DNA from 4 places in the Enterobacter sp. 6722112 genome. Region 3 is predicted to be linked to each of the others. Evidence: predicted binding sites of a transcription regulator. Region 3 holds the regulator's gene; each other region holds the start of a gene.
The links. Region 3 encodes PurR, which represses purine synthesis genes. Its sites were predicted from a motif close to CANGCAAACGTTTGCNTG; they were not measured.
Positions count from the first base shown of each region.

Region 1: a site for PurR is predicted at 2,288-2,305, ahead of carA (glutamine-hydrolyzing carbamoyl-phosphate synthase small subunit). Genes of this name have one in related genera too.
Region 2: a site for PurR is predicted at 2,385-2,402, ahead of glyA (serine hydroxymethyltransferase). Genes of this name have one in related genera too.
Region 4: a site for PurR is predicted at 1,749-1,766, ahead of purE (5-(carboxyamino)imidazole ribonucleotide mutase). Genes of this name have one in related genera too.

Region 1 covers NZ_JBZWGR010000007.1:503,924-508,137, reverse strand. The annotation lists gene carB (carbamoyl-phosphate synthase large subunit) at 1-902, opposite strand, end outside; gene carA (glutamine-hydrolyzing carbamoyl-phosphate synthase small subunit) at 921-2,069, opposite strand; gene dapB (4-hydroxy-tetrahydrodipicolinate reductase) at 2,524-3,345, opposite strand; gene AC4OVU_RS04020 (LacI family DNA-binding transcriptional regulator) at 3,478-4,214, opposite strand, start outside.
Region 2 covers NZ_JBZWGR010000007.1:3,112,308-3,116,521, forward strand. The annotation lists partial or broken gene AC4OVU_RS16255 (3-phenylpropionate MFS transporter) at 1-365, opposite strand, end outside; gene AC4OVU_RS16260 (DoxX family protein) at 538-960, shown strand; gene glyA (serine hydroxymethyltransferase) at 1,014-2,267, opposite strand; gene hmpA (NO-inducible flavohemoprotein) at 2,572-3,762, shown strand; gene glnB (nitrogen regulatory protein P-II) at 3,843-4,181, opposite strand.
Region 3 covers NZ_JBZWGR010000007.1:1,716,041-1,720,254, forward strand. The annotation lists gene punC (purine nucleoside transporter PunC) at 1-871, opposite strand, end outside; gene punR (DNA-binding transcriptional activator PunR) at 983-1,894, shown strand; gene purR (HTH-type transcriptional repressor PurR) at 1,912-2,937, opposite strand; gene cydH (cytochrome bd-I oxidase subunit CydH) at 3,235-3,324, shown strand; gene AC4OVU_RS09780 (MFS transporter) at 3,486-4,214, shown strand, end outside.
Region 4 covers NZ_JBZWGR010000007.1:920,770-924,983, forward strand. The annotation lists gene mnmH (tRNA 2-selenouridine(34) synthase MnmH) at 1-20, opposite strand, end outside; gene purK (5-(carboxyamino)imidazole ribonucleotide synthase) at 105-1,172, opposite strand; gene purE (5-(carboxyamino)imidazole ribonucleotide mutase) at 1,169-1,678, opposite strand; gene lpxH (UDP-2,3-diacylglucosamine diphosphatase) at 1,798-2,520, opposite strand; gene ppiB (peptidylprolyl isomerase B) at 2,524-3,018, opposite strand; gene cysS (cysteine--tRNA ligase) at 3,194-4,214, shown strand, end outside.

The DNA.
Region 1 (4,214 bases), 1.2 Mb from region 3:
TTCATTTCGATAACAATCAGACGGCCGGTTTTCGGGTTCACCGAGAACTGCACGTTAGAGCCGCCGGTTTCCACGCCGATTTCACGCAGTACCGCCATCGAGGCGTTACGCATGATTTGGTACTCTTTGTCGGTCAGCGTCTGAGCTGGCGCAACGGTGATGGAGTCACCGGTGTGGATCCCCATCGCGTCGAAGTTTTCGATGGAGCAGACGATGATGCAGTTGTCATTTTTATCACGCACCACTTCCATCTCGTACTCTTTCCAGCCAATCAGCGATTCATCAATCAGCAACTCTTTGGTTGGGGAGAGATCCAGGCCGCGCTCGCAAATCTCTTCAAACTCTTCGCGGTTGTAGGCAATGCCGCCGCCGGTGCCGCCCATGGTGAAGGAAGGGCGGATAATGCACGGATAACCCACTTCAGCCGCAACGGCCAGCGCTTCTTCCATATTGTGCGCGATACCGGAACGTGCGGTATCAAGGCCAATTTTTTTCATTGCCACGTCGAAGCGGCGACGGTCTTCTGCTTTATCAATCGCGTCGGCGGTCGCACCGATCATGGTCACGCCGAACTCTTCCAGCACGCCCTGACGCTCCAGCTCCAGCGCACAGTTCAGCGCCGTCTGGCCGCCCATGGTCGGCAGCACCGCGTCCGGACGCTCTTTCTCGATAATTTTGCGTACCACTTCCCAGTGAATCGGCTCGATGTAGGTCGCATCCGCCATTTCCGGGTCGGTCATGATGGTGGCCGGGTTAGAGTTTACCAGGATGACACGGTAACCCTCTTCACGCAGGGCTTTACACGCCTGCGCGCCGGAGTAGTCGAATTCGCAGGCCTGGCCGATGACAATCGGGCCAGCGCCAAGGATCAGGATGCTTTTTATGTCTGTACGTTTTGGCATGGTCTTCTCAGCTCCTGATTATTTAGCGGTCTTACGGTATTGCTCGATAAGTTCGATGAAGTGATCGAACAGCGGCGCGGCATCGTGTGGGCCCGGGCTGGCTTCAGGGTGGCCCTGGAAGCTGAACGCAGGCTTATCGGTGCGATGGATACCCTGCAAGGTACCATCGAACAGTGACTTATGCGTCACGCGCAGGTTAGCTGGCATCGTCGCTTCATCCACAGCGAAGCCGTGGTTCTGCGCGGTGATCATCACCGTGTTGTTGTCGATATCTTTCACCGGGTGGTTACCACCGTGGTGGCCAAACTTCATCTTGACGGTGTTCGCTCCGCTCGCCAGCGCCAGCAGCTGATGGCCGAGACAGATGCCGAATACCGGGATGTCGGTTTCAAGGAAGGACTTGATGGCGTCGATAGCGTAGTCGCACGGCGCCGGGTCGCCAGGACCGTTAGAGAGGAAGATGCCGTCCGGGTTCATCTTCAGAACATCTTCAGCAGAGGTTTTCGCCGGAACCACCGTCAGGCGGCAGCCACGGTCAACCAGCATACGCAGGATGTTGCGCTTGGCGCCAAAATCGTAGGCCACCACGTGGAACGGCAGCTCGCTTTCCGGTTTCGCTTCCGGCAGGTCGCCTTCCAGCGTCCAGCTTCCCTGCGTCCAGCTGTAGGCTTCAGCGGTGGTCACTTCTTTCGCCAGGTCCATACCGTTCAGTCCCGGGAAGGCTTTCGCTTTTTCCAGCGCCAGCGTCGCATCGAGGTTATCCCCTGCGATGATACAACCGTTTTGTGCACCCTTCTCGCGCAGCAGACGCGTCAGCTTACGGGTATCGATATCGGCAATCGCCACAATGTTGTGGCGCTTCAGGTAAGAAGAGAGGTCTTCGGTGTTGCGGAAGTTGCTGGCAATCAGCGGCAGGTCGCGAATGACCAGGCCTTGCGCATGTACCTGAGAGGATTCTTCGTCAGCCGCATTGGTGCCGACATTGCCGATATGAGGATAAGTAAGAGTAACGATTTGGCGAGAATAGGAAGGATCAGTGAGGATTTCTTGATAACCGGTCATTGAAGTATTGAAAACGACTTCCCCAACCGCCGAACCCGTTGCCCCTATGGCTCGACCGATAAACTGGGTTCCGTCTTCCAGAACCAATAGCGCTGACTTAATCAAAACACCCTCCAGAGAATATTCACTCACTTTATTTGCATATTAATTCATAACCATGTCATGGATCAATGCAAATGTGTTGCCAGCGGATTTTTGGCAAACGGCGGCATTCTGGGGATTTGCCATGTAAAAGTCAACTTAAAACGGGAGTTTTGTATATTCTTTTGCAAGCCTGGCGGTCTGAACTCAGATTAAGCGGCAAAAAGATCAACTAAATCACTGTGGAAACCGCTTGCGTATGCAGTTTAATAGAAAGAAACGTCTTGCAGGAATAAAAAGTGGACCAAATGGTCAAAATTTACAGTTCAGCAACAGAAATTATCGAGAAAACACTTACTTTAAATCAGTTAGACACAATAAACACCACAAATAGACAAAATAAAAGGGCAATAAAATATTGCCCTATGCAATCAAGTAATTACGACTGCAATAACCACATCACGAAGGGTAATAATGCTTACAAATTGTTGAGTTCTAGGACATCTCGCATGTCAAAAAGACCATTACGCTTACCTTTCAGCCACAATGCCGAACGTACCGCCCCGTTTGCAAATGTCATGCGGCTGGATGCTTTATGAGTGATTTCGATCCTTTCGCCAATATCGGCGAACATAGCGGTATGTTCACCGACGATATCACCCGCGCGAACGGTGGCAAACCCAATGGTGCCAGGCACGCGCTCGCCAGTGTGGCCTTCGCGAGAATAGACCGCGATGTCTTTCAAATCTTTATCCATTGCACACGCAATCGCTTCGCCCATCGCCAGCGCCGTGCCTGACGGAGCATCGACTTTGTGGCGATGGTGCGCTTCGACGATTTCAATGTCGGTATAGTCGCCCATCACCTTCGCCGCCTTCTCCAGCAATTTCAGCATGACGTTTACCCCCACGCTAAAGTTTGCCGCAAAGACAATCGCAATCTCAGTGGACGCATCCTGAATGGCTTGCTTACCGGCCTCGTCAAAACCGGTGGTGCCAATCACCATCCCTTTACCGTGCTGACGGCAAAACGCCAGGTGAGCCAACGTGCCTTCAGGGCGGGTAAAATCGATAAACACGTCAAAGTCTTCTTTCACCGCCTCAAGGCTGCCCTGCACGGTAACGCCCGTCTGACCTGCGCCTGCCAGCTCGCCTGCATCGGCTCCCAAAAGCGATGAACCTTCACGCTCCAGCGCCGCGCCAAGCGCCACGCCATCCATCTGTAGTGCCGCCTGAATCAGCTGACGGCCCATACGTCCACCCGCGCCCGCAATGGCGACGCGGATCTGTGCATCATGCATAGTTATTCTCTTACGTTAAAATGATGTAAATCGTTTTCAGATTAACCAGCCTTTGCACAGGCTGCCACAGAAAACGCCGATAATTAGAATTTAATGATAAACAGGGTGAGATATCAGTGAAAGACATGATCGTCAGCGAAAACCGCATGATTCCCGCACCACCAGCGCAGGCGGCAGAATGATTCGTTTGGCGGGTTCGTCGTTGCCCTGTATGCGGCTGTAAAGTAACTCCCCTGCCTTACGACCAATCTCTTTCGCCGCCACCGATACGGTGGTCAATGCGGGCTGCACCAGAGCCGCTTCGGTAATATCATCGAAACCGACCAGCGCAAAATCACGTCCCGGCTCACGGCCCATCTTGCGTAAGCTTTGCATCACCCCCAGCGCCACAACATCCTGATAGCAAATTGCCGCACTGATGTGTGGATGCTCGAGAAGTAACGCCTCTGCCACGCGCGCGCCGTCGCTTTGGCTGGCGTGTGAGGTTCTGATCCAGGCAGGATTCGGCGTCACGCCGTATTCCAGCAGCTTGCTGGTAAAGCCCCCGATACGCTGCGCCCGAGAGCCCGAATTCTGACTCCCTCCAATGAACGCAATATGCCGATGGCCCATTCTGAGCAGATGCTCCGTCGCCATCTGCGTGCCTAAGAAGTTATCCGTTCCGACAAAATCAAAATCCGGATCGTTCAGCGGGCGCACAACCATGATAGCCGGAATATTGCGCCGCTTCAGACCCTCAAAAAAGGCCTGGGGCGTTTCCCGAGCCGCACACAGCACCATACCGCCGACGTTATTACGCATCAGTGAATCAACAAATTTTTGCTGTCGCTCTGCCGATTCCTCGCTATTCGCCAGAAAAAGCATCAGCT
Region 2 (4,214 bases), 1.4 Mb from region 3:
TGCCAGGTGTTCGCCAGGGCATCCGTCAGCGGCACCAGCGGGGAGAAGAACAGATTAAAGCCAACCATTACCACCATCAGCCAGGCAAACTGATGGCTGACCCAGAAGCAGGCCGCAAAGACCAGCGTCAGCAGGGCCAGAATTCGCACCGCTTTAATCAGTAAGGAGGGATCGCTGACGCGGGGCGCAATCAGCAGGCTACCCAGGAAACGTGCCACCAGCCCCGCGCCCAGCAGGATGCCAATGGTCTCAGGCGTCAGACCAATTCCCTTGAGCCAGACGCTCCAGAAAGGCAAAAAAATACCGTAACTAAAGAAATAGGTGAAATAGCTGAGCGCCAGCCAGCGCGTGGAATGCAAGACCATGAATCCCTCCCGAAATGGAGGCGATAGTCTGGCGTTAATCCCTGATTTTAGCAAGTCGTTAGCGCGCTATAAATTAACGATAAATTAACATCATGGACAGCCGGTCGGCGTATGGCGAGAGCGGCAAAATTGTATTACGTTTAAAGAACATCGCCTGAAGAGGTCGTTTGCCATGAACAGCTTACGTTATTTCGATTTCGGCTCCTCTCGTTCTTTCCTGCTTTTAATTGCCCGCATTGCTATTGTGGTCCTGTTTATTATTTTCGGTTATCCCAAGCTGACGGGGTTTAGCGGCACCGTTCAGTATATGACGTCGCTCGGCGCCCCCATGCCCATGCTGGCCGCCATTGTTGCGGTGGTGATGGAAGTCCCCGCCGCGATTCTGATCGTGCTGGGCTTTTTCACCCGCCCCCTCGCGGTGATCTTTGTCTTCTATACGCTGGGAACGGCGGTGATTGGTCACCACTACTGGGATATGACGGGCGATGCTGTTCTGCCAAATATGATTAACTTCTACAAAAATGTGAGTATCGCTGGCGGCTTTATTTTGCTGGCGATTACCGGGCCGGGGGCCATCTCCCTCGACCGACGTTAGCCCATAAAAAAAGGCCGCATGAGCGGCCTTTTTCAGTTCTGCGACGCAGAGAATTATGCGTACACCGGGAAGCGTGCGCAGATGTCCAGAACTTTACCTTTAACGCGCTCGATAACCGCGTCGTCATTGATGTTGTCCAGAACGTCACACATCCAGCCCGCCAGCTCTTTCACTTCCGCTTCTTTAAAGCCACGGCGAGTTACGGCCGGAGAACCGATACGGATACCGGAAGTCACGAACGGGCTCTTCGGATCGTTTGGCACGCTGTTTTTGTTGACGGTAATGTTGGCGCGACCGAGGGCTGCGTCAGCTTCTTTACCGGTCAGGTTCTTATCAACCAGGTCCAGCAGGAACAGGTGGTTTTCAGTCCCGCCAGAGACCACTTTGTAGCCACGGTTCAGGAACACTTCCACCATCGCTTTGGCGTTTTTAGCAACCTGCTGCTGATAAACCTTGAACTCTGGCTCCATCGCTTCTTTCAGCGCGACGGCTTTCGCGGCGATAACGTGCATCAGCGGGCCGCCCTGGGCGCTTGGGAACACGGCGGAGTTCAGCTTTTTGTACTGCTCTTCGTCACCGCCTTTCGCCAGGATCAGACCACCGCGTGGACCCGCCAGGGTTTTGTGGGTAGTGGTGGTCACAACGTGCGCATGTGGAACCGGGTTCGGGTAAACGCCTGCCGCAATCAGACCGGCAACGTGCGCCATGTCGACGAACAGGTACGCACCGATGCTGTCAGCGATTTCACGCATTTTTGCCCAGTCAACGATGCCGGAGTAAGCAGAGAAGCCACCGATGATCATCTTCGGCTTGTGCTCTTTGGCCTGCTTCGCCATGTCTTCGTAGTCAATTTTACCGGACTCATCAATACCGTAAGGGATGATGTTGTACAGTTTGCCAGAGAAGTTAACCGGGGAGCCGTGAGTCAGGTGGCCGCCCTGCGCCAGGTTCATACCCAGAACGGTATCGCCCGGCTGCAACAGCGCGGTGTAAACAGCGAAGTTAGCCTGAGAGCCAGAGTGCGGCTGGACGTTCGCGTAGTCAGCGCCAAAGAGTTCTTTCGCACGGTCAATCGCCAGCTGCTCAACGATATCAACGTATTCGCAACCGCCGTAGTAGCGCTTGCCCGGATAACCTTCAGCATATTTGTTGGTCAGCTGAGAACCCTGCGCCTGCATTACGCGCGGGCTGGTGTAGTTTTCGGAGGCGATCAGTTCGATGTGCTCTTCCTGACGTACTTTTTCCTGCTCCATAGCCTGCCACAGTTCGGCATCATAATCGGCAATGTTCATTTCACGCTTTAACATCCGCATCTCCTGACTCAGCTAACAAGTAAATTTTTGGCCTGAAAAGGCAGTCCTGTTGGACGACGGGCAACAGTATAACTGAATAGTTCTGCGATAACAGGTCTTGACAAACGATTTTACGCAAACGTTTACCTCCACGCCACGCAAGGGTTTGAGCAATAAAGCTCTCGCCATTTTCAACGGATTTCTTTTCAGCTTTGTGATGCATATTTTTCACGATGCAAAGAACCATTTACATTGCAGGGGTATTTTTATAAGATGCATCTAAAATACATCATTAAAGTAACATCAGAAGGAAGCTGCTATGCTCGACGCCCAAACCATCGCTACCGTGAAAGCCACAATCCCCCTGCTGGTTGAAACGGGTCCTAAACTGACCGCCCATTTCTACGATCGCATGTTCGCGCATAACCCGGAGCTCAAAGAGATTTTCAACATGAGCAACCAGCGTAACGGCGATCAGCGCGAAGCGCTGTTTAACGCTATTGCCGCCTATGCCAGCAACATCGAAAACCTGCCGGCTCTGCTGCCTGCGGTGGAAAAAATCGCCCAGAAGCACACCAGCTTCCAGATCAAACCTGAGCAGTACAACATCGTCGGCAGTCACCTGCTGGCAACCCTGGACGAAATGTTCAGCCCGGGCCAGGAAGTACTGGATGCCTGGGGTAAGGCCTATGGCGTACTGGCAAACGTATTCATCAACCGTGAAGCGCAGATCTACAGCGAAAACGCCAGCAAGAATGGCGGCTGGGAAGGCACGCGCGCCTTCCGCATCGTCGAGAAAACCCCGCGCAGCGCACTGATCACCAGCTTTGAGTTTGAGCCAGTGGACGGTCAGCCGGTTGCCGATTACCAGCCGGGCCAGTATCTGGGCGTCTGGCTGAAGCCTGAAGGCTTCCCGCACCAGGAGATTCGCCAGTACTCCCTGACCCGCAAGCCAGACGGCAAAGGCTATCGCATTGCGGTTAAACGTGAGGAAGGCGGTCAGGTATCCAACTGGCTGCATAACGAAGCCAGCGTGGGCGACGTGGTCCATCTGGCGGCACCGGCGGGCGATTTCTTTATGGCCGTTGAAACGAATACCCCGGTGACGTTGATCTCCGCAGGCGTAGGTCAGACGCCAATGCTGGCGATGCTGGATACGCTGGCGAAAGCAAACCACAGCGCGCAGGTTAACTGGTTCCACGCGGCGGAGAACGGTGATGTGCACGCCTTTGCGGATGAAGTCAAAGCGCTCGGAGCGACCCTGCCGCGTTTCACCGCGCATACCTGGTATCGCCTGCCGACGGAGGCAGACCGCGCAGCGGCTCGTTTCGACAGCGAAGGCCTGATGAATTTAGGGCAGCATGAAGGGGCGTTCAGCGCACCGGGGATGCAGTTCTACGTTTGTGGGCCAGTAGCGTTTATGCAGTATGCCGCGAAGCAGCTGGTAGACCTGGGCGTGAATAAAGACAACATTCATTACGAATGTTTCGGCCCGCATAAAGTGCTGTAATCGCCCGGCGGCGCTGCGCTTGCACGGGCCTACGAAGGGTTTTGTAGGCCGGGTACGCGCAGCGCCACCCGGCAAGAATGTTAAATCGCCGCGTCGTCTTCTTCGCCGGTACGGATACGGATCACGCGCGCCACGTCAAAGACGAAGATTTTCCCGTCGCCAATTTTACCGGTCTGCGCCGTGCGGATGATGGTATCCACACAGGTATCGACGATATCATCGCTCACCACGATCTCGATTTTCACTTTCGGCAGAAAGTCCACCATGTACTCTGCGCCACGGTATAGCTCGGTGTGGCCCTTCTGACGACCAAAACCTTTCACTTCAGTTACGGTCATCCCGGTGATGCCTACTTCTGCCAGCGCTTCACGTACATCATCCAGTTTGAAAGGTTTAATAATCGCATCAATCTTTTTCATGGTGGGTCCTTAAACTCTTGCCAGTAAGCAGCC
Region 3 (4,214 bases):
AGCCGACAGCCCAGGTCGCAATCACGCTTAGCGCATACAGCACCAGCAGCCAGGGCAGCATCTGTTGGCCTTCCCATTTTTGCAGCGCGGCGCGACAGCCATAGCCACCCACCAGGAAGGCGATGGTCTGTGGTACATAACTCAGGCCGATAGCCGCCGGGCTGTAGCCCATGTCATGCAGAATGAACGGCGAACCGGTTAGCCAGGCAAAGAAGCTGGCAGAGCAGGCAGCATAAATCAGCACGTTACCGCGATAGGCTTTCGACCGCAGTAAAGAGGTAAAGGTGATGGGCTTTGCGTCCGGATGCGTCTCTTTTTTATGCGCAGGTTTAAGCCCGAAAGCAGGCAGCATCAGGACCAGCGTAATAGCAAAGAGCGTGGCGAAAATAGCCTGCCAGTCGAAATGCGCGAGGATCCAGCTGCCCAGTAACGGGGCAAGCGCCGGCGACAGGCCGACCAGCGGCATTATAGTGGCGAATATGCGGTTAGTGCGCGAGGCGGGGTAGTAATCGGTCACCAGCGCCTGCCAGGTCACCGCTGCGGCGCAGACACCGACCGCCTGAATAAAGCGCAGCGCCAGCAACCAGGCGGCATCGCGGACCCACAGCATGCCCAGACAGCCTACGGCAAAAATCGCCAGCCCCAACAACAGGACGGGCTTACGGCCAAAACGATCCGAGAGCGGCCCCCACAGCAATTGCGCAAAAGCAAAGCCGGCGAGGAACAAACTTAAACTGGCGCTGATGGCGGCGGCAGGGGTTTGCAAATCTTCCTGCATCGCGGCGAACGCGGGCAGATACATATCGGTCGCCAAAAAGCCCAGCACGCTTAAGCCGCCGAGCCAGACTAAAAATCCTTTCCTGGGTTGCACTTTTTTCTCCTGAGGAGGCAGGTGTACGTTGGCGCAGAGTGTAGGGAGTGCAAAGCGGCTTGTGAAACGCTAATATTTGGCGGGTGCGTTCAAAAAATTTGCAGGCTAAAGATGTGGTCAGATTATTCCCTTGAAGTGGTTGATGCCGTGGCGCGTAACGGCAGCTTTACCGGTGCCGCCCAGGAGCTGCATCGCGTTCCCTCGGCTATCAGCTATACGGTGCGCCAGCTGGAAGCGTGGCTGGCGGTCCCGCTGTTCGAGCGGCGCCATCGCGACGTGGAGCTCACGCCTGCCGGAGCGTGGTTTTTGAAGGAAGGGCGGTCTGTTATCAAAAAAATGCAGATCACCCGTGAGCAGTGCCAGCAGATCGCCAACGGCTGGCGCGGGCATCTCGCTATCGCGGTGGATAACATCGTTAAGCCGGAGCGGACCCGGCAGATGATCGTCGATTTCTATCGTCATTTTTCCGACGTCGAACTGCGTGTTTCGCAGGAAGTGTTCAACGGCGTCTGGGATGCGCTGGCGGACGGCAGGGCGGAGATGGCGATTGGTGCAACCCAGGCGATCCCGGTTGGGGGGCGCTACGCGTTTCGCGACATGGGCATGCTGAGCTGGACCTGCGTGGTCGCGCGCGATCACCCGCTGGCGGCGCTGGAAGGTCCGCTGAGCGATGACACCTTACGCAACTGGCCCTCGCTGGTGCTGGAAGATACCTCCCGCTCGCTGCCCAAGCGCATTACCTGGCTGCTGGATAATCAGCGCCGCGTGGTCGCACCGGACTGGGAGTCGTCAGCCACCTGTCTGAGCGCGGGGCTGTGCGTTGGCATGGTGCCGGTGCATTTTGCGCGCCCGCGCATCGACGCGGGAGAGTGGGTGGCCTTGACGCTGGAAAACCCCTTCCCGGATGCCGCGTGCTGTCTGACGTGGCAGCAAAACGACGTCTCGCCCGCCATGGCCTGGCTGCTGGATTATCTGGGCGACAGCGAAACGCTGAACCGGGAGTGGTTGCGGGAACCAGCATAGCTGGCCCCGTAATGAGATTAACGACGGTAGTCGCGGAACGGACCGTCCGCAACGGAACGGCGTTCAATCAGGCGCGGGTGAACTTCAATGGACTGGGACTGTTCACGCTTGTTGACGATCCTGTCCAGCAGCATGTTGAAGGCCGTTTCACCCAGCGAATCTTTCGGCTGGTGAATGGTGGTCAGCGCCGGGGTAAAGAAGCGGGCGTTGCGCACGTTGTCATAGCCGATCACCGAGATATCCTGCGGGACGCGCAGGCCGAGTTCATCCGCCGCGCAGAGCGCGCCCATCGCCATGATGTCGCCGCCGCAGAACACCGCGGTAGGGCGATGCGGCTGGGAAACGATCTGCTGCATGGCGCGATAGCCCGACTCCGGCTCGAAGTCGCCCTGAACAATCCAGTTTTCCGGCACGGTGATCAGCGCCTCTTCCATCGCTTTCATGAAACCGGCCAGACGGCCAGCCCCGGTGTTACGCTCCAGCGGTCCCGGGATCACGCCAATTTCACGATGACCGCGTTCTACCAGATAACGCCCCGCCATGTAGCCGCCTTCAAAGGCGTTATCAATAACAGAGTCGGTGAAGTCTGCGCGCGCTTCGCCCCAGTCCATGACCACCATCGGAATGTGGCGATACTCTTCCAGCATGGAAAGGACCGACTCAGGGTATTCAGAACACATAACCAGCAGGCCGTCGACGCGCTTTTGCGCCATCATTGACAGGTAAGCGCGCTGTTTTTCAATGTTGTTCCACGCGTTGCCCAGAATCAGGGTATAGCCTTTCTGGAAGCAGTTTTTTTCAACGGCTTCGATGATTTCAGCAAAGTAGGCCGCTTCACTGCTGGTGGCCAGCAGGCCAATCGATTTGGTGTGATTAACCTTCAGGCTGCGGGCGACGGCACTTGGCGAGTAGTGCAGTTCTTTGATTGCCGCCCAGACGGCATTACGCGTCTCTTCAGCGACGAAACGCGTTTTGTTAATAACATGTGATACGGTTGTAGTGGAAACGTTTGCGCGTTTTGCTACGTCTTTAATTGTTGCCATTAAATGTCACTCCAGACCATATCCTAAGCTCCTGAAAAAATTGAAGGTAAACGTTTGCCTTCTCTCACCCTTATCACGCAAACATGAGTTGCGACACGCCGGGAAAACGACACAGGACGTCAGGAGGGGGTCAGTGGCCGGTACGCTAATAAATTTAGCGTGGAATTTTGTCCTATCTTGATGAAAAGGGGAAGAGGTAAAGTGGATATCCGCTTAAATCCTGGAAGATTTTTGACCTGAACTGTGTAAAAATGAGCAAGCTCACTTTTCGTAGGGTGAATAAAAGGAGAAAAATTGATGAGTACCGATCTGAAGTTTTCGCTGTTTACCACCATTGTTGTTCTTGCCCTGATTGTTGCGGGTGGTTTAACCGCTGCGCTGCACTGATTCAGGAGGGGGGAGAACCTTCTCCCTCTCTTGCCGCTATTGTTACCTCTCCGGCAAAAATCTTTTGCCAAAATGTTAACTTCTCATTTTTTGTGATTGATGTCATGCTTTTGACTTCTTAGTTCTGTGCCGGGTTATGGCACGGTATCCGGAGTCTCTTCATGAAAATCAATTTTCCCCTGCTGGCCCTGGCGATTGGCGCCTTTGGGATTGGCACCACTGAATTCTCCCCTATGGGGTTATTGCCTGTTATCGCCCGGGGTGTGGACGTCTCAATTCCTGCGGCCGGTATGTTAATTAGCGCCTACGCGATTGGCGTGATGGTGGGCGCGCCGCTGATGACGCTGCTGCTTTCCCACCGCGCTCGCCGCAATGCGCTGATTTTCCTGATGGCGATTTTCACTCTCGGAAATGTGCTTTCCGCAATTTCGCCCGATTACACCACTCTGATGCTTTCGCGCATTCTGACCAGCCTCAACCATGGCGCCTTCTTCGGACTGGGCTCGGTTGTTGCCGCCAGCGTGGTGCCAAAACATAAGCAGGCCAGCGCGGTAGCCACTATGTTCATGGGCCTCACCATCGCTAATATCGGCGGCGTTCCCGCTGCCACCTGGCTGGGAGAAGCCATCGGCTGGCGTATGTCTTTCCTCGCAACCGCCGGACTGGGCGTGGTCGCGATGGTTGCGCTGTTCTTCTCACTGCCGAAAGGAAGTGCGGGAGAACGTCCGGAAGTACGTAAAGAGCTGGCGGTGCTGATGCGTCCTCAGGTGTTGTCCGCGCTGCTTACCACGGTACTGGGGGCCGGGGCGATGTTTACGCTCTACACCTATATCTCCCCGGTGCTGCACGACATTACCCACGCAACGCCACTCTTTGTTACCGCGATGCTG
Region 4 (4,214 bases), 800 kb from region 3:
TAGTCCGTTCCATCGTTCATGGTGGTTCCAGAAGAAAACTGAGCAGCAATGGGCGGGGATTGTACGCCGGGGAAGGGGAAGGTCAACTCCCCGGCGAGGGATACTTACTTCAGTTTTGACTGCGCCCAGACAATACCGCTCGCATATTCTGGCGGCAGCAGGGGAACAATCGCTTCCAGCGTGGCGCTCAGACGGTCCGTGTCGGTATCGTTCAGGTTCAGATGGCCGACCTTACGCCCCGGACGCACCTCTTTGTCGTACCAGTGCAGGTGCACCAGCGGCAGCTTCAGCCAGTTGTAGTTCAGATCGGTGCCGATCAGGTTGATCATCACCGACGGGCTGGTCACCACCGGCTGCGGCAGCGGCAGATCGGTGATGGCGCGCAGGTGCAGCTCGAACTGGCTGATGGAGGCGCCGTTTTGCGTCCAGTGGCCGCTGTTGTGCACGCGCGGCGCAAGTTCGTTGATCAGCAGACCCGACGGCGTGACGAAACACTCCATCGCCATCACGCCCACATAGCCCAGCTCATGCATAATGGCAGAGAGCATCTCTTCCGCCTGCGCCTGCTGGTCAGCATTGGCGTGCGGGAAGGCGACGCTGGTGCGCAGAATCCCGTCCTGATGCAGGTTATGCGTTAGCGGGTAAAAAACGGTGTGCCCGTCATGCCCGCGCGCGCCAACCAGCGACACTTCACCGCTAAAGTTAATGCCCTGCTCAACAATGCACTCGCCGTAGCAGTCGTCCGGCAGCTCGGCGGTGTCGTTCGCGCGCAGGCGCCACTGCCCGCGGCCGTCGTAGCCGCCGACGCGACGCTTCACAATCGCCAGGTCTCCCAGCATCGCAAAGACGTCATCCCACTCGCGCTTATCGGAAAGCAGCTGCCACGGCGCGGTCGCGAGGCCGAGCTTGTCGAAAAGCTGTTTTTGCGTGAGACGGTCGGCAATGATCGGAAAGACGTCGCGGTTCACAAAGGCGTTATGGCGCGCCAGCTCGCGGGTCAGGGCGGTTTCCGGCCAGCGTTCAATTTCGGCGGTGATCACGCTCTGATGGAACGGCACGGCTTCCGGCTCGGCATCCAGCCCGACGGGCCAGACGGCAATACCCAGCGGCTCACCGGCCTGACGCAGCATCCGGCCAAGCTGACCATTACCAAGAACGCAAACCTGCTTCATGCTGCACCCCGCGGATCCGGGTTATCCAGCACCTCATCGGTCTGGGCTTTACGCCACTCCGCCAGACGCTGATGCAACTCTTTATCATGCGTCGCCAGGATCTGCGCGGCCAGCAGGGCGGCATTTGCCGCACCTGCTTTACCAATCGCCAGGGTACCGACAGGAATACCGCGCGGCATCTGGACGATAGAGTAAAGGCTATCCACCCCGCTTAACGCGGCGCTTTGCACGGGAACACCCAGTACCGGCACCAGCGTTTTGGCGGCAATCATGCCCGGCAGATGTGCTGCGCCGCCCGCACCGGCAATGATCACCTCGTAACCGTTCTCTTCGGCGCTTTCGGCGAAGCTGAACAGTTTATCCGGCGTACGGTGCGCGGAAACCACTTCGACGTGGTGCGGAACATTCAGGATTTCAAAGATTTCGGCGGCGAACTGCATGGTAGCCCAGTCGCTTTTGGACCCCATCACGATGGCGACACGCGCCGGATTATTGCGGGAAGACATGCGTCTTAAAACTCCTGTGGTGCGGAACACACTGCTTTCGAGGGCACAGAGAATAGCATGTAATACCGGCAAGGAAAACGGTTGCGTGGTCGGGAAATGAGCGAAAAGACGGGGAGGCGTTAAAACGGGAAGGCGATCAGTTCGACACCTTCCGGCGTAACTTTGACCATCGATCCTTCGCTGTGCCAGGCGCCTAAAACCACGCGATGGGCGGGCTCGCCGTTGGCGATAAGGGAATGCACATCGGGACGATGGGTATGGCCGTGGATCAGCCACTGAACGCGATGCTTCTCCATCACCTTCACCACCGCCTGCGGATTGACGTCCATGATGGTCATCGATTTGCTGCTGTTGGCGGCCTTGCTGCCCGCGCGCATTCTGGCGGCGATGCGGTTGCGGATAAACAGCGGCAGGGCGAGGAACACTTTCTGGATCCACGGGGTGTGAACTTTGGCGCGAAACGCCAGGTAGCCGGTATCGTCAGTGCAGAGCGTGTCGCCGTGCATGATCAGAATATTGCGGCCATAGAGGTTGAGCACCTGCTCTTCCGGCAGCAGCGTCATACCGCTCTCGCGGGCGTAGCGCTGGCCGATCAGGAAATCACGGTTGCCGTGAATGAAATAGCAGGGGACGCCGGAATCCACCAGCACTTTAATGGCCGCAGCTATCTCACGGTGCAGCGGGTTCGGATCGTCGTCGCCTATCCAGGACTCAAACAGGTCGCCCAGAATGTACAGCGCGTCGGCGCTTTTCGCTTCACCGCGTAAAAAACGCAGAAAACCGGCGGTTATCGCCGGTTCTTCTGTTTGCAGATGCAGATCCGCAATAAAGAGTGTCGCCACGAATTACTCGCTGACGGTCACGCTTGTGATCACAACGTCTTCTTTAGGAACGTCCTGGTGCATACCGCTGCGGCCAGTAGAAACGGCTTTGATCTTGTCGACCACGTCCATTCCTTCAACCACTTCTGCGAATACGCAGTAGCCCCAGCCTTGCAGACTTTCGCCAGAGAAGTTCAGGAAGTCGTTGTCCGCTACGTTGATGAAGAACTGTGCGGTCGCAGAGTGTGGCGCCTGAGTACGGGCCATTGCCAGCGTACCACGGGTGTTTTTCAGGCCGTTGTTCGCTTCGTTTTTGATCGCTTCTTTCGTCTCTTTCTGGCGCATGCCAGGCTCGAAACCGCCGCCCTGGATCATAAAGCCGTTGATCACACGGTGGAAAATGGTGTTGTTGTAGAAACCTTCGCGGCAGTAGTCCAGGAAGTTTTTAACTGTTTCAGGCGCTTTGTCATCAAAGGTTTTGATTACGATATCGCCATGATTAGTGTGGAAAGTAACCATTTTTGCATCCTGTTCCGTTATTGTGGTGCGTCGACCCGTGCTCGGGTCACATATAGGGGCTTGTTATAGCATAACCACAGGACACGATCACCTTGCATTGTGTGCTGACCGTACTCCGAATTATGGGTATTATAAGGAACAAACAATCCACACACGTGTTTACATGGAATCTTCGATGTTAAAAATCTTTAATACAATGACGCGCCAAAAAGAGGAATTTAAACCTATCCATGCCGGGGAAGTCGGCATGTACGTGTGTGGTATTACGGTTTATGATCTCTGTCATATCGGCCATGGCCGTACCTTTGTCGCGTTTGACGTGGTGTCTCGCTACCTGCGCTTCCTGGGCTATAACCTGAAGTACGTGCGCAACATCACCGACATCGACGACAAAATCATTAAACGTGCTAATGAAAATGGCGAAAGCTTTGTTGCGCTGGTGGATCGCATGATCGCCGAAATGCACAAGGATTTTGATGCCTTAAATATTCTGCGCCCGGACAGCGAGCCGCGTGCGACCCACCATATCCATGAAATCATTGATATCACCCAAAAGCTGATCGAGCGCGGTCACGCCTATGTGGCGGACAACGGCGACGTGATGTTCTCGGTGCCGACGGACCCAACCTACGGTGCGCTTTCCCGCCAGGATCTGGACCAGCTCCAGGCCGGTGCGCGCGTGGACGTGGTTGACGTGAAGCGTAATCCGATGGACTTCGTGCTGTGGAAGATGTCCAAAGCGGGCGAACCGAGCTGGCCATCCCCGTGGGGCGAAGGGCGTCCGGGCTGGCACATTGAATGTTCCGCGATGAACTGCAAGCAGCTGGGCAACCATTTCGACATCCATGGCGGCGGTTCGGATCTGATGTTCCCGCACCATGAAAACGAAATCGCGCAGTCCACCTGTGCACACGGCGGCGAGTACGTGAACTACTGGATGCACTCCGGGATGGTGATGGTTGACCGCGAGAAGATGTCGAAATCGCTGGGTAACTTCTTCACCGTGCGCGACGTGCTGAAGTATTACGACGCGGAAACCGTGCGCTACTTCCTGATGTCTGGCCACTATCGCAGCCAGCTGAACTACAGCGAAGAGAACCTGAAGCAGGCGCGCGCTGCGCTGGAGCGTCTGTATACCGCCTTGCGCGGCACCGATAAATCTGTTCCGGCCGCAGGCGGTGAGGCGTTCGAGGCCC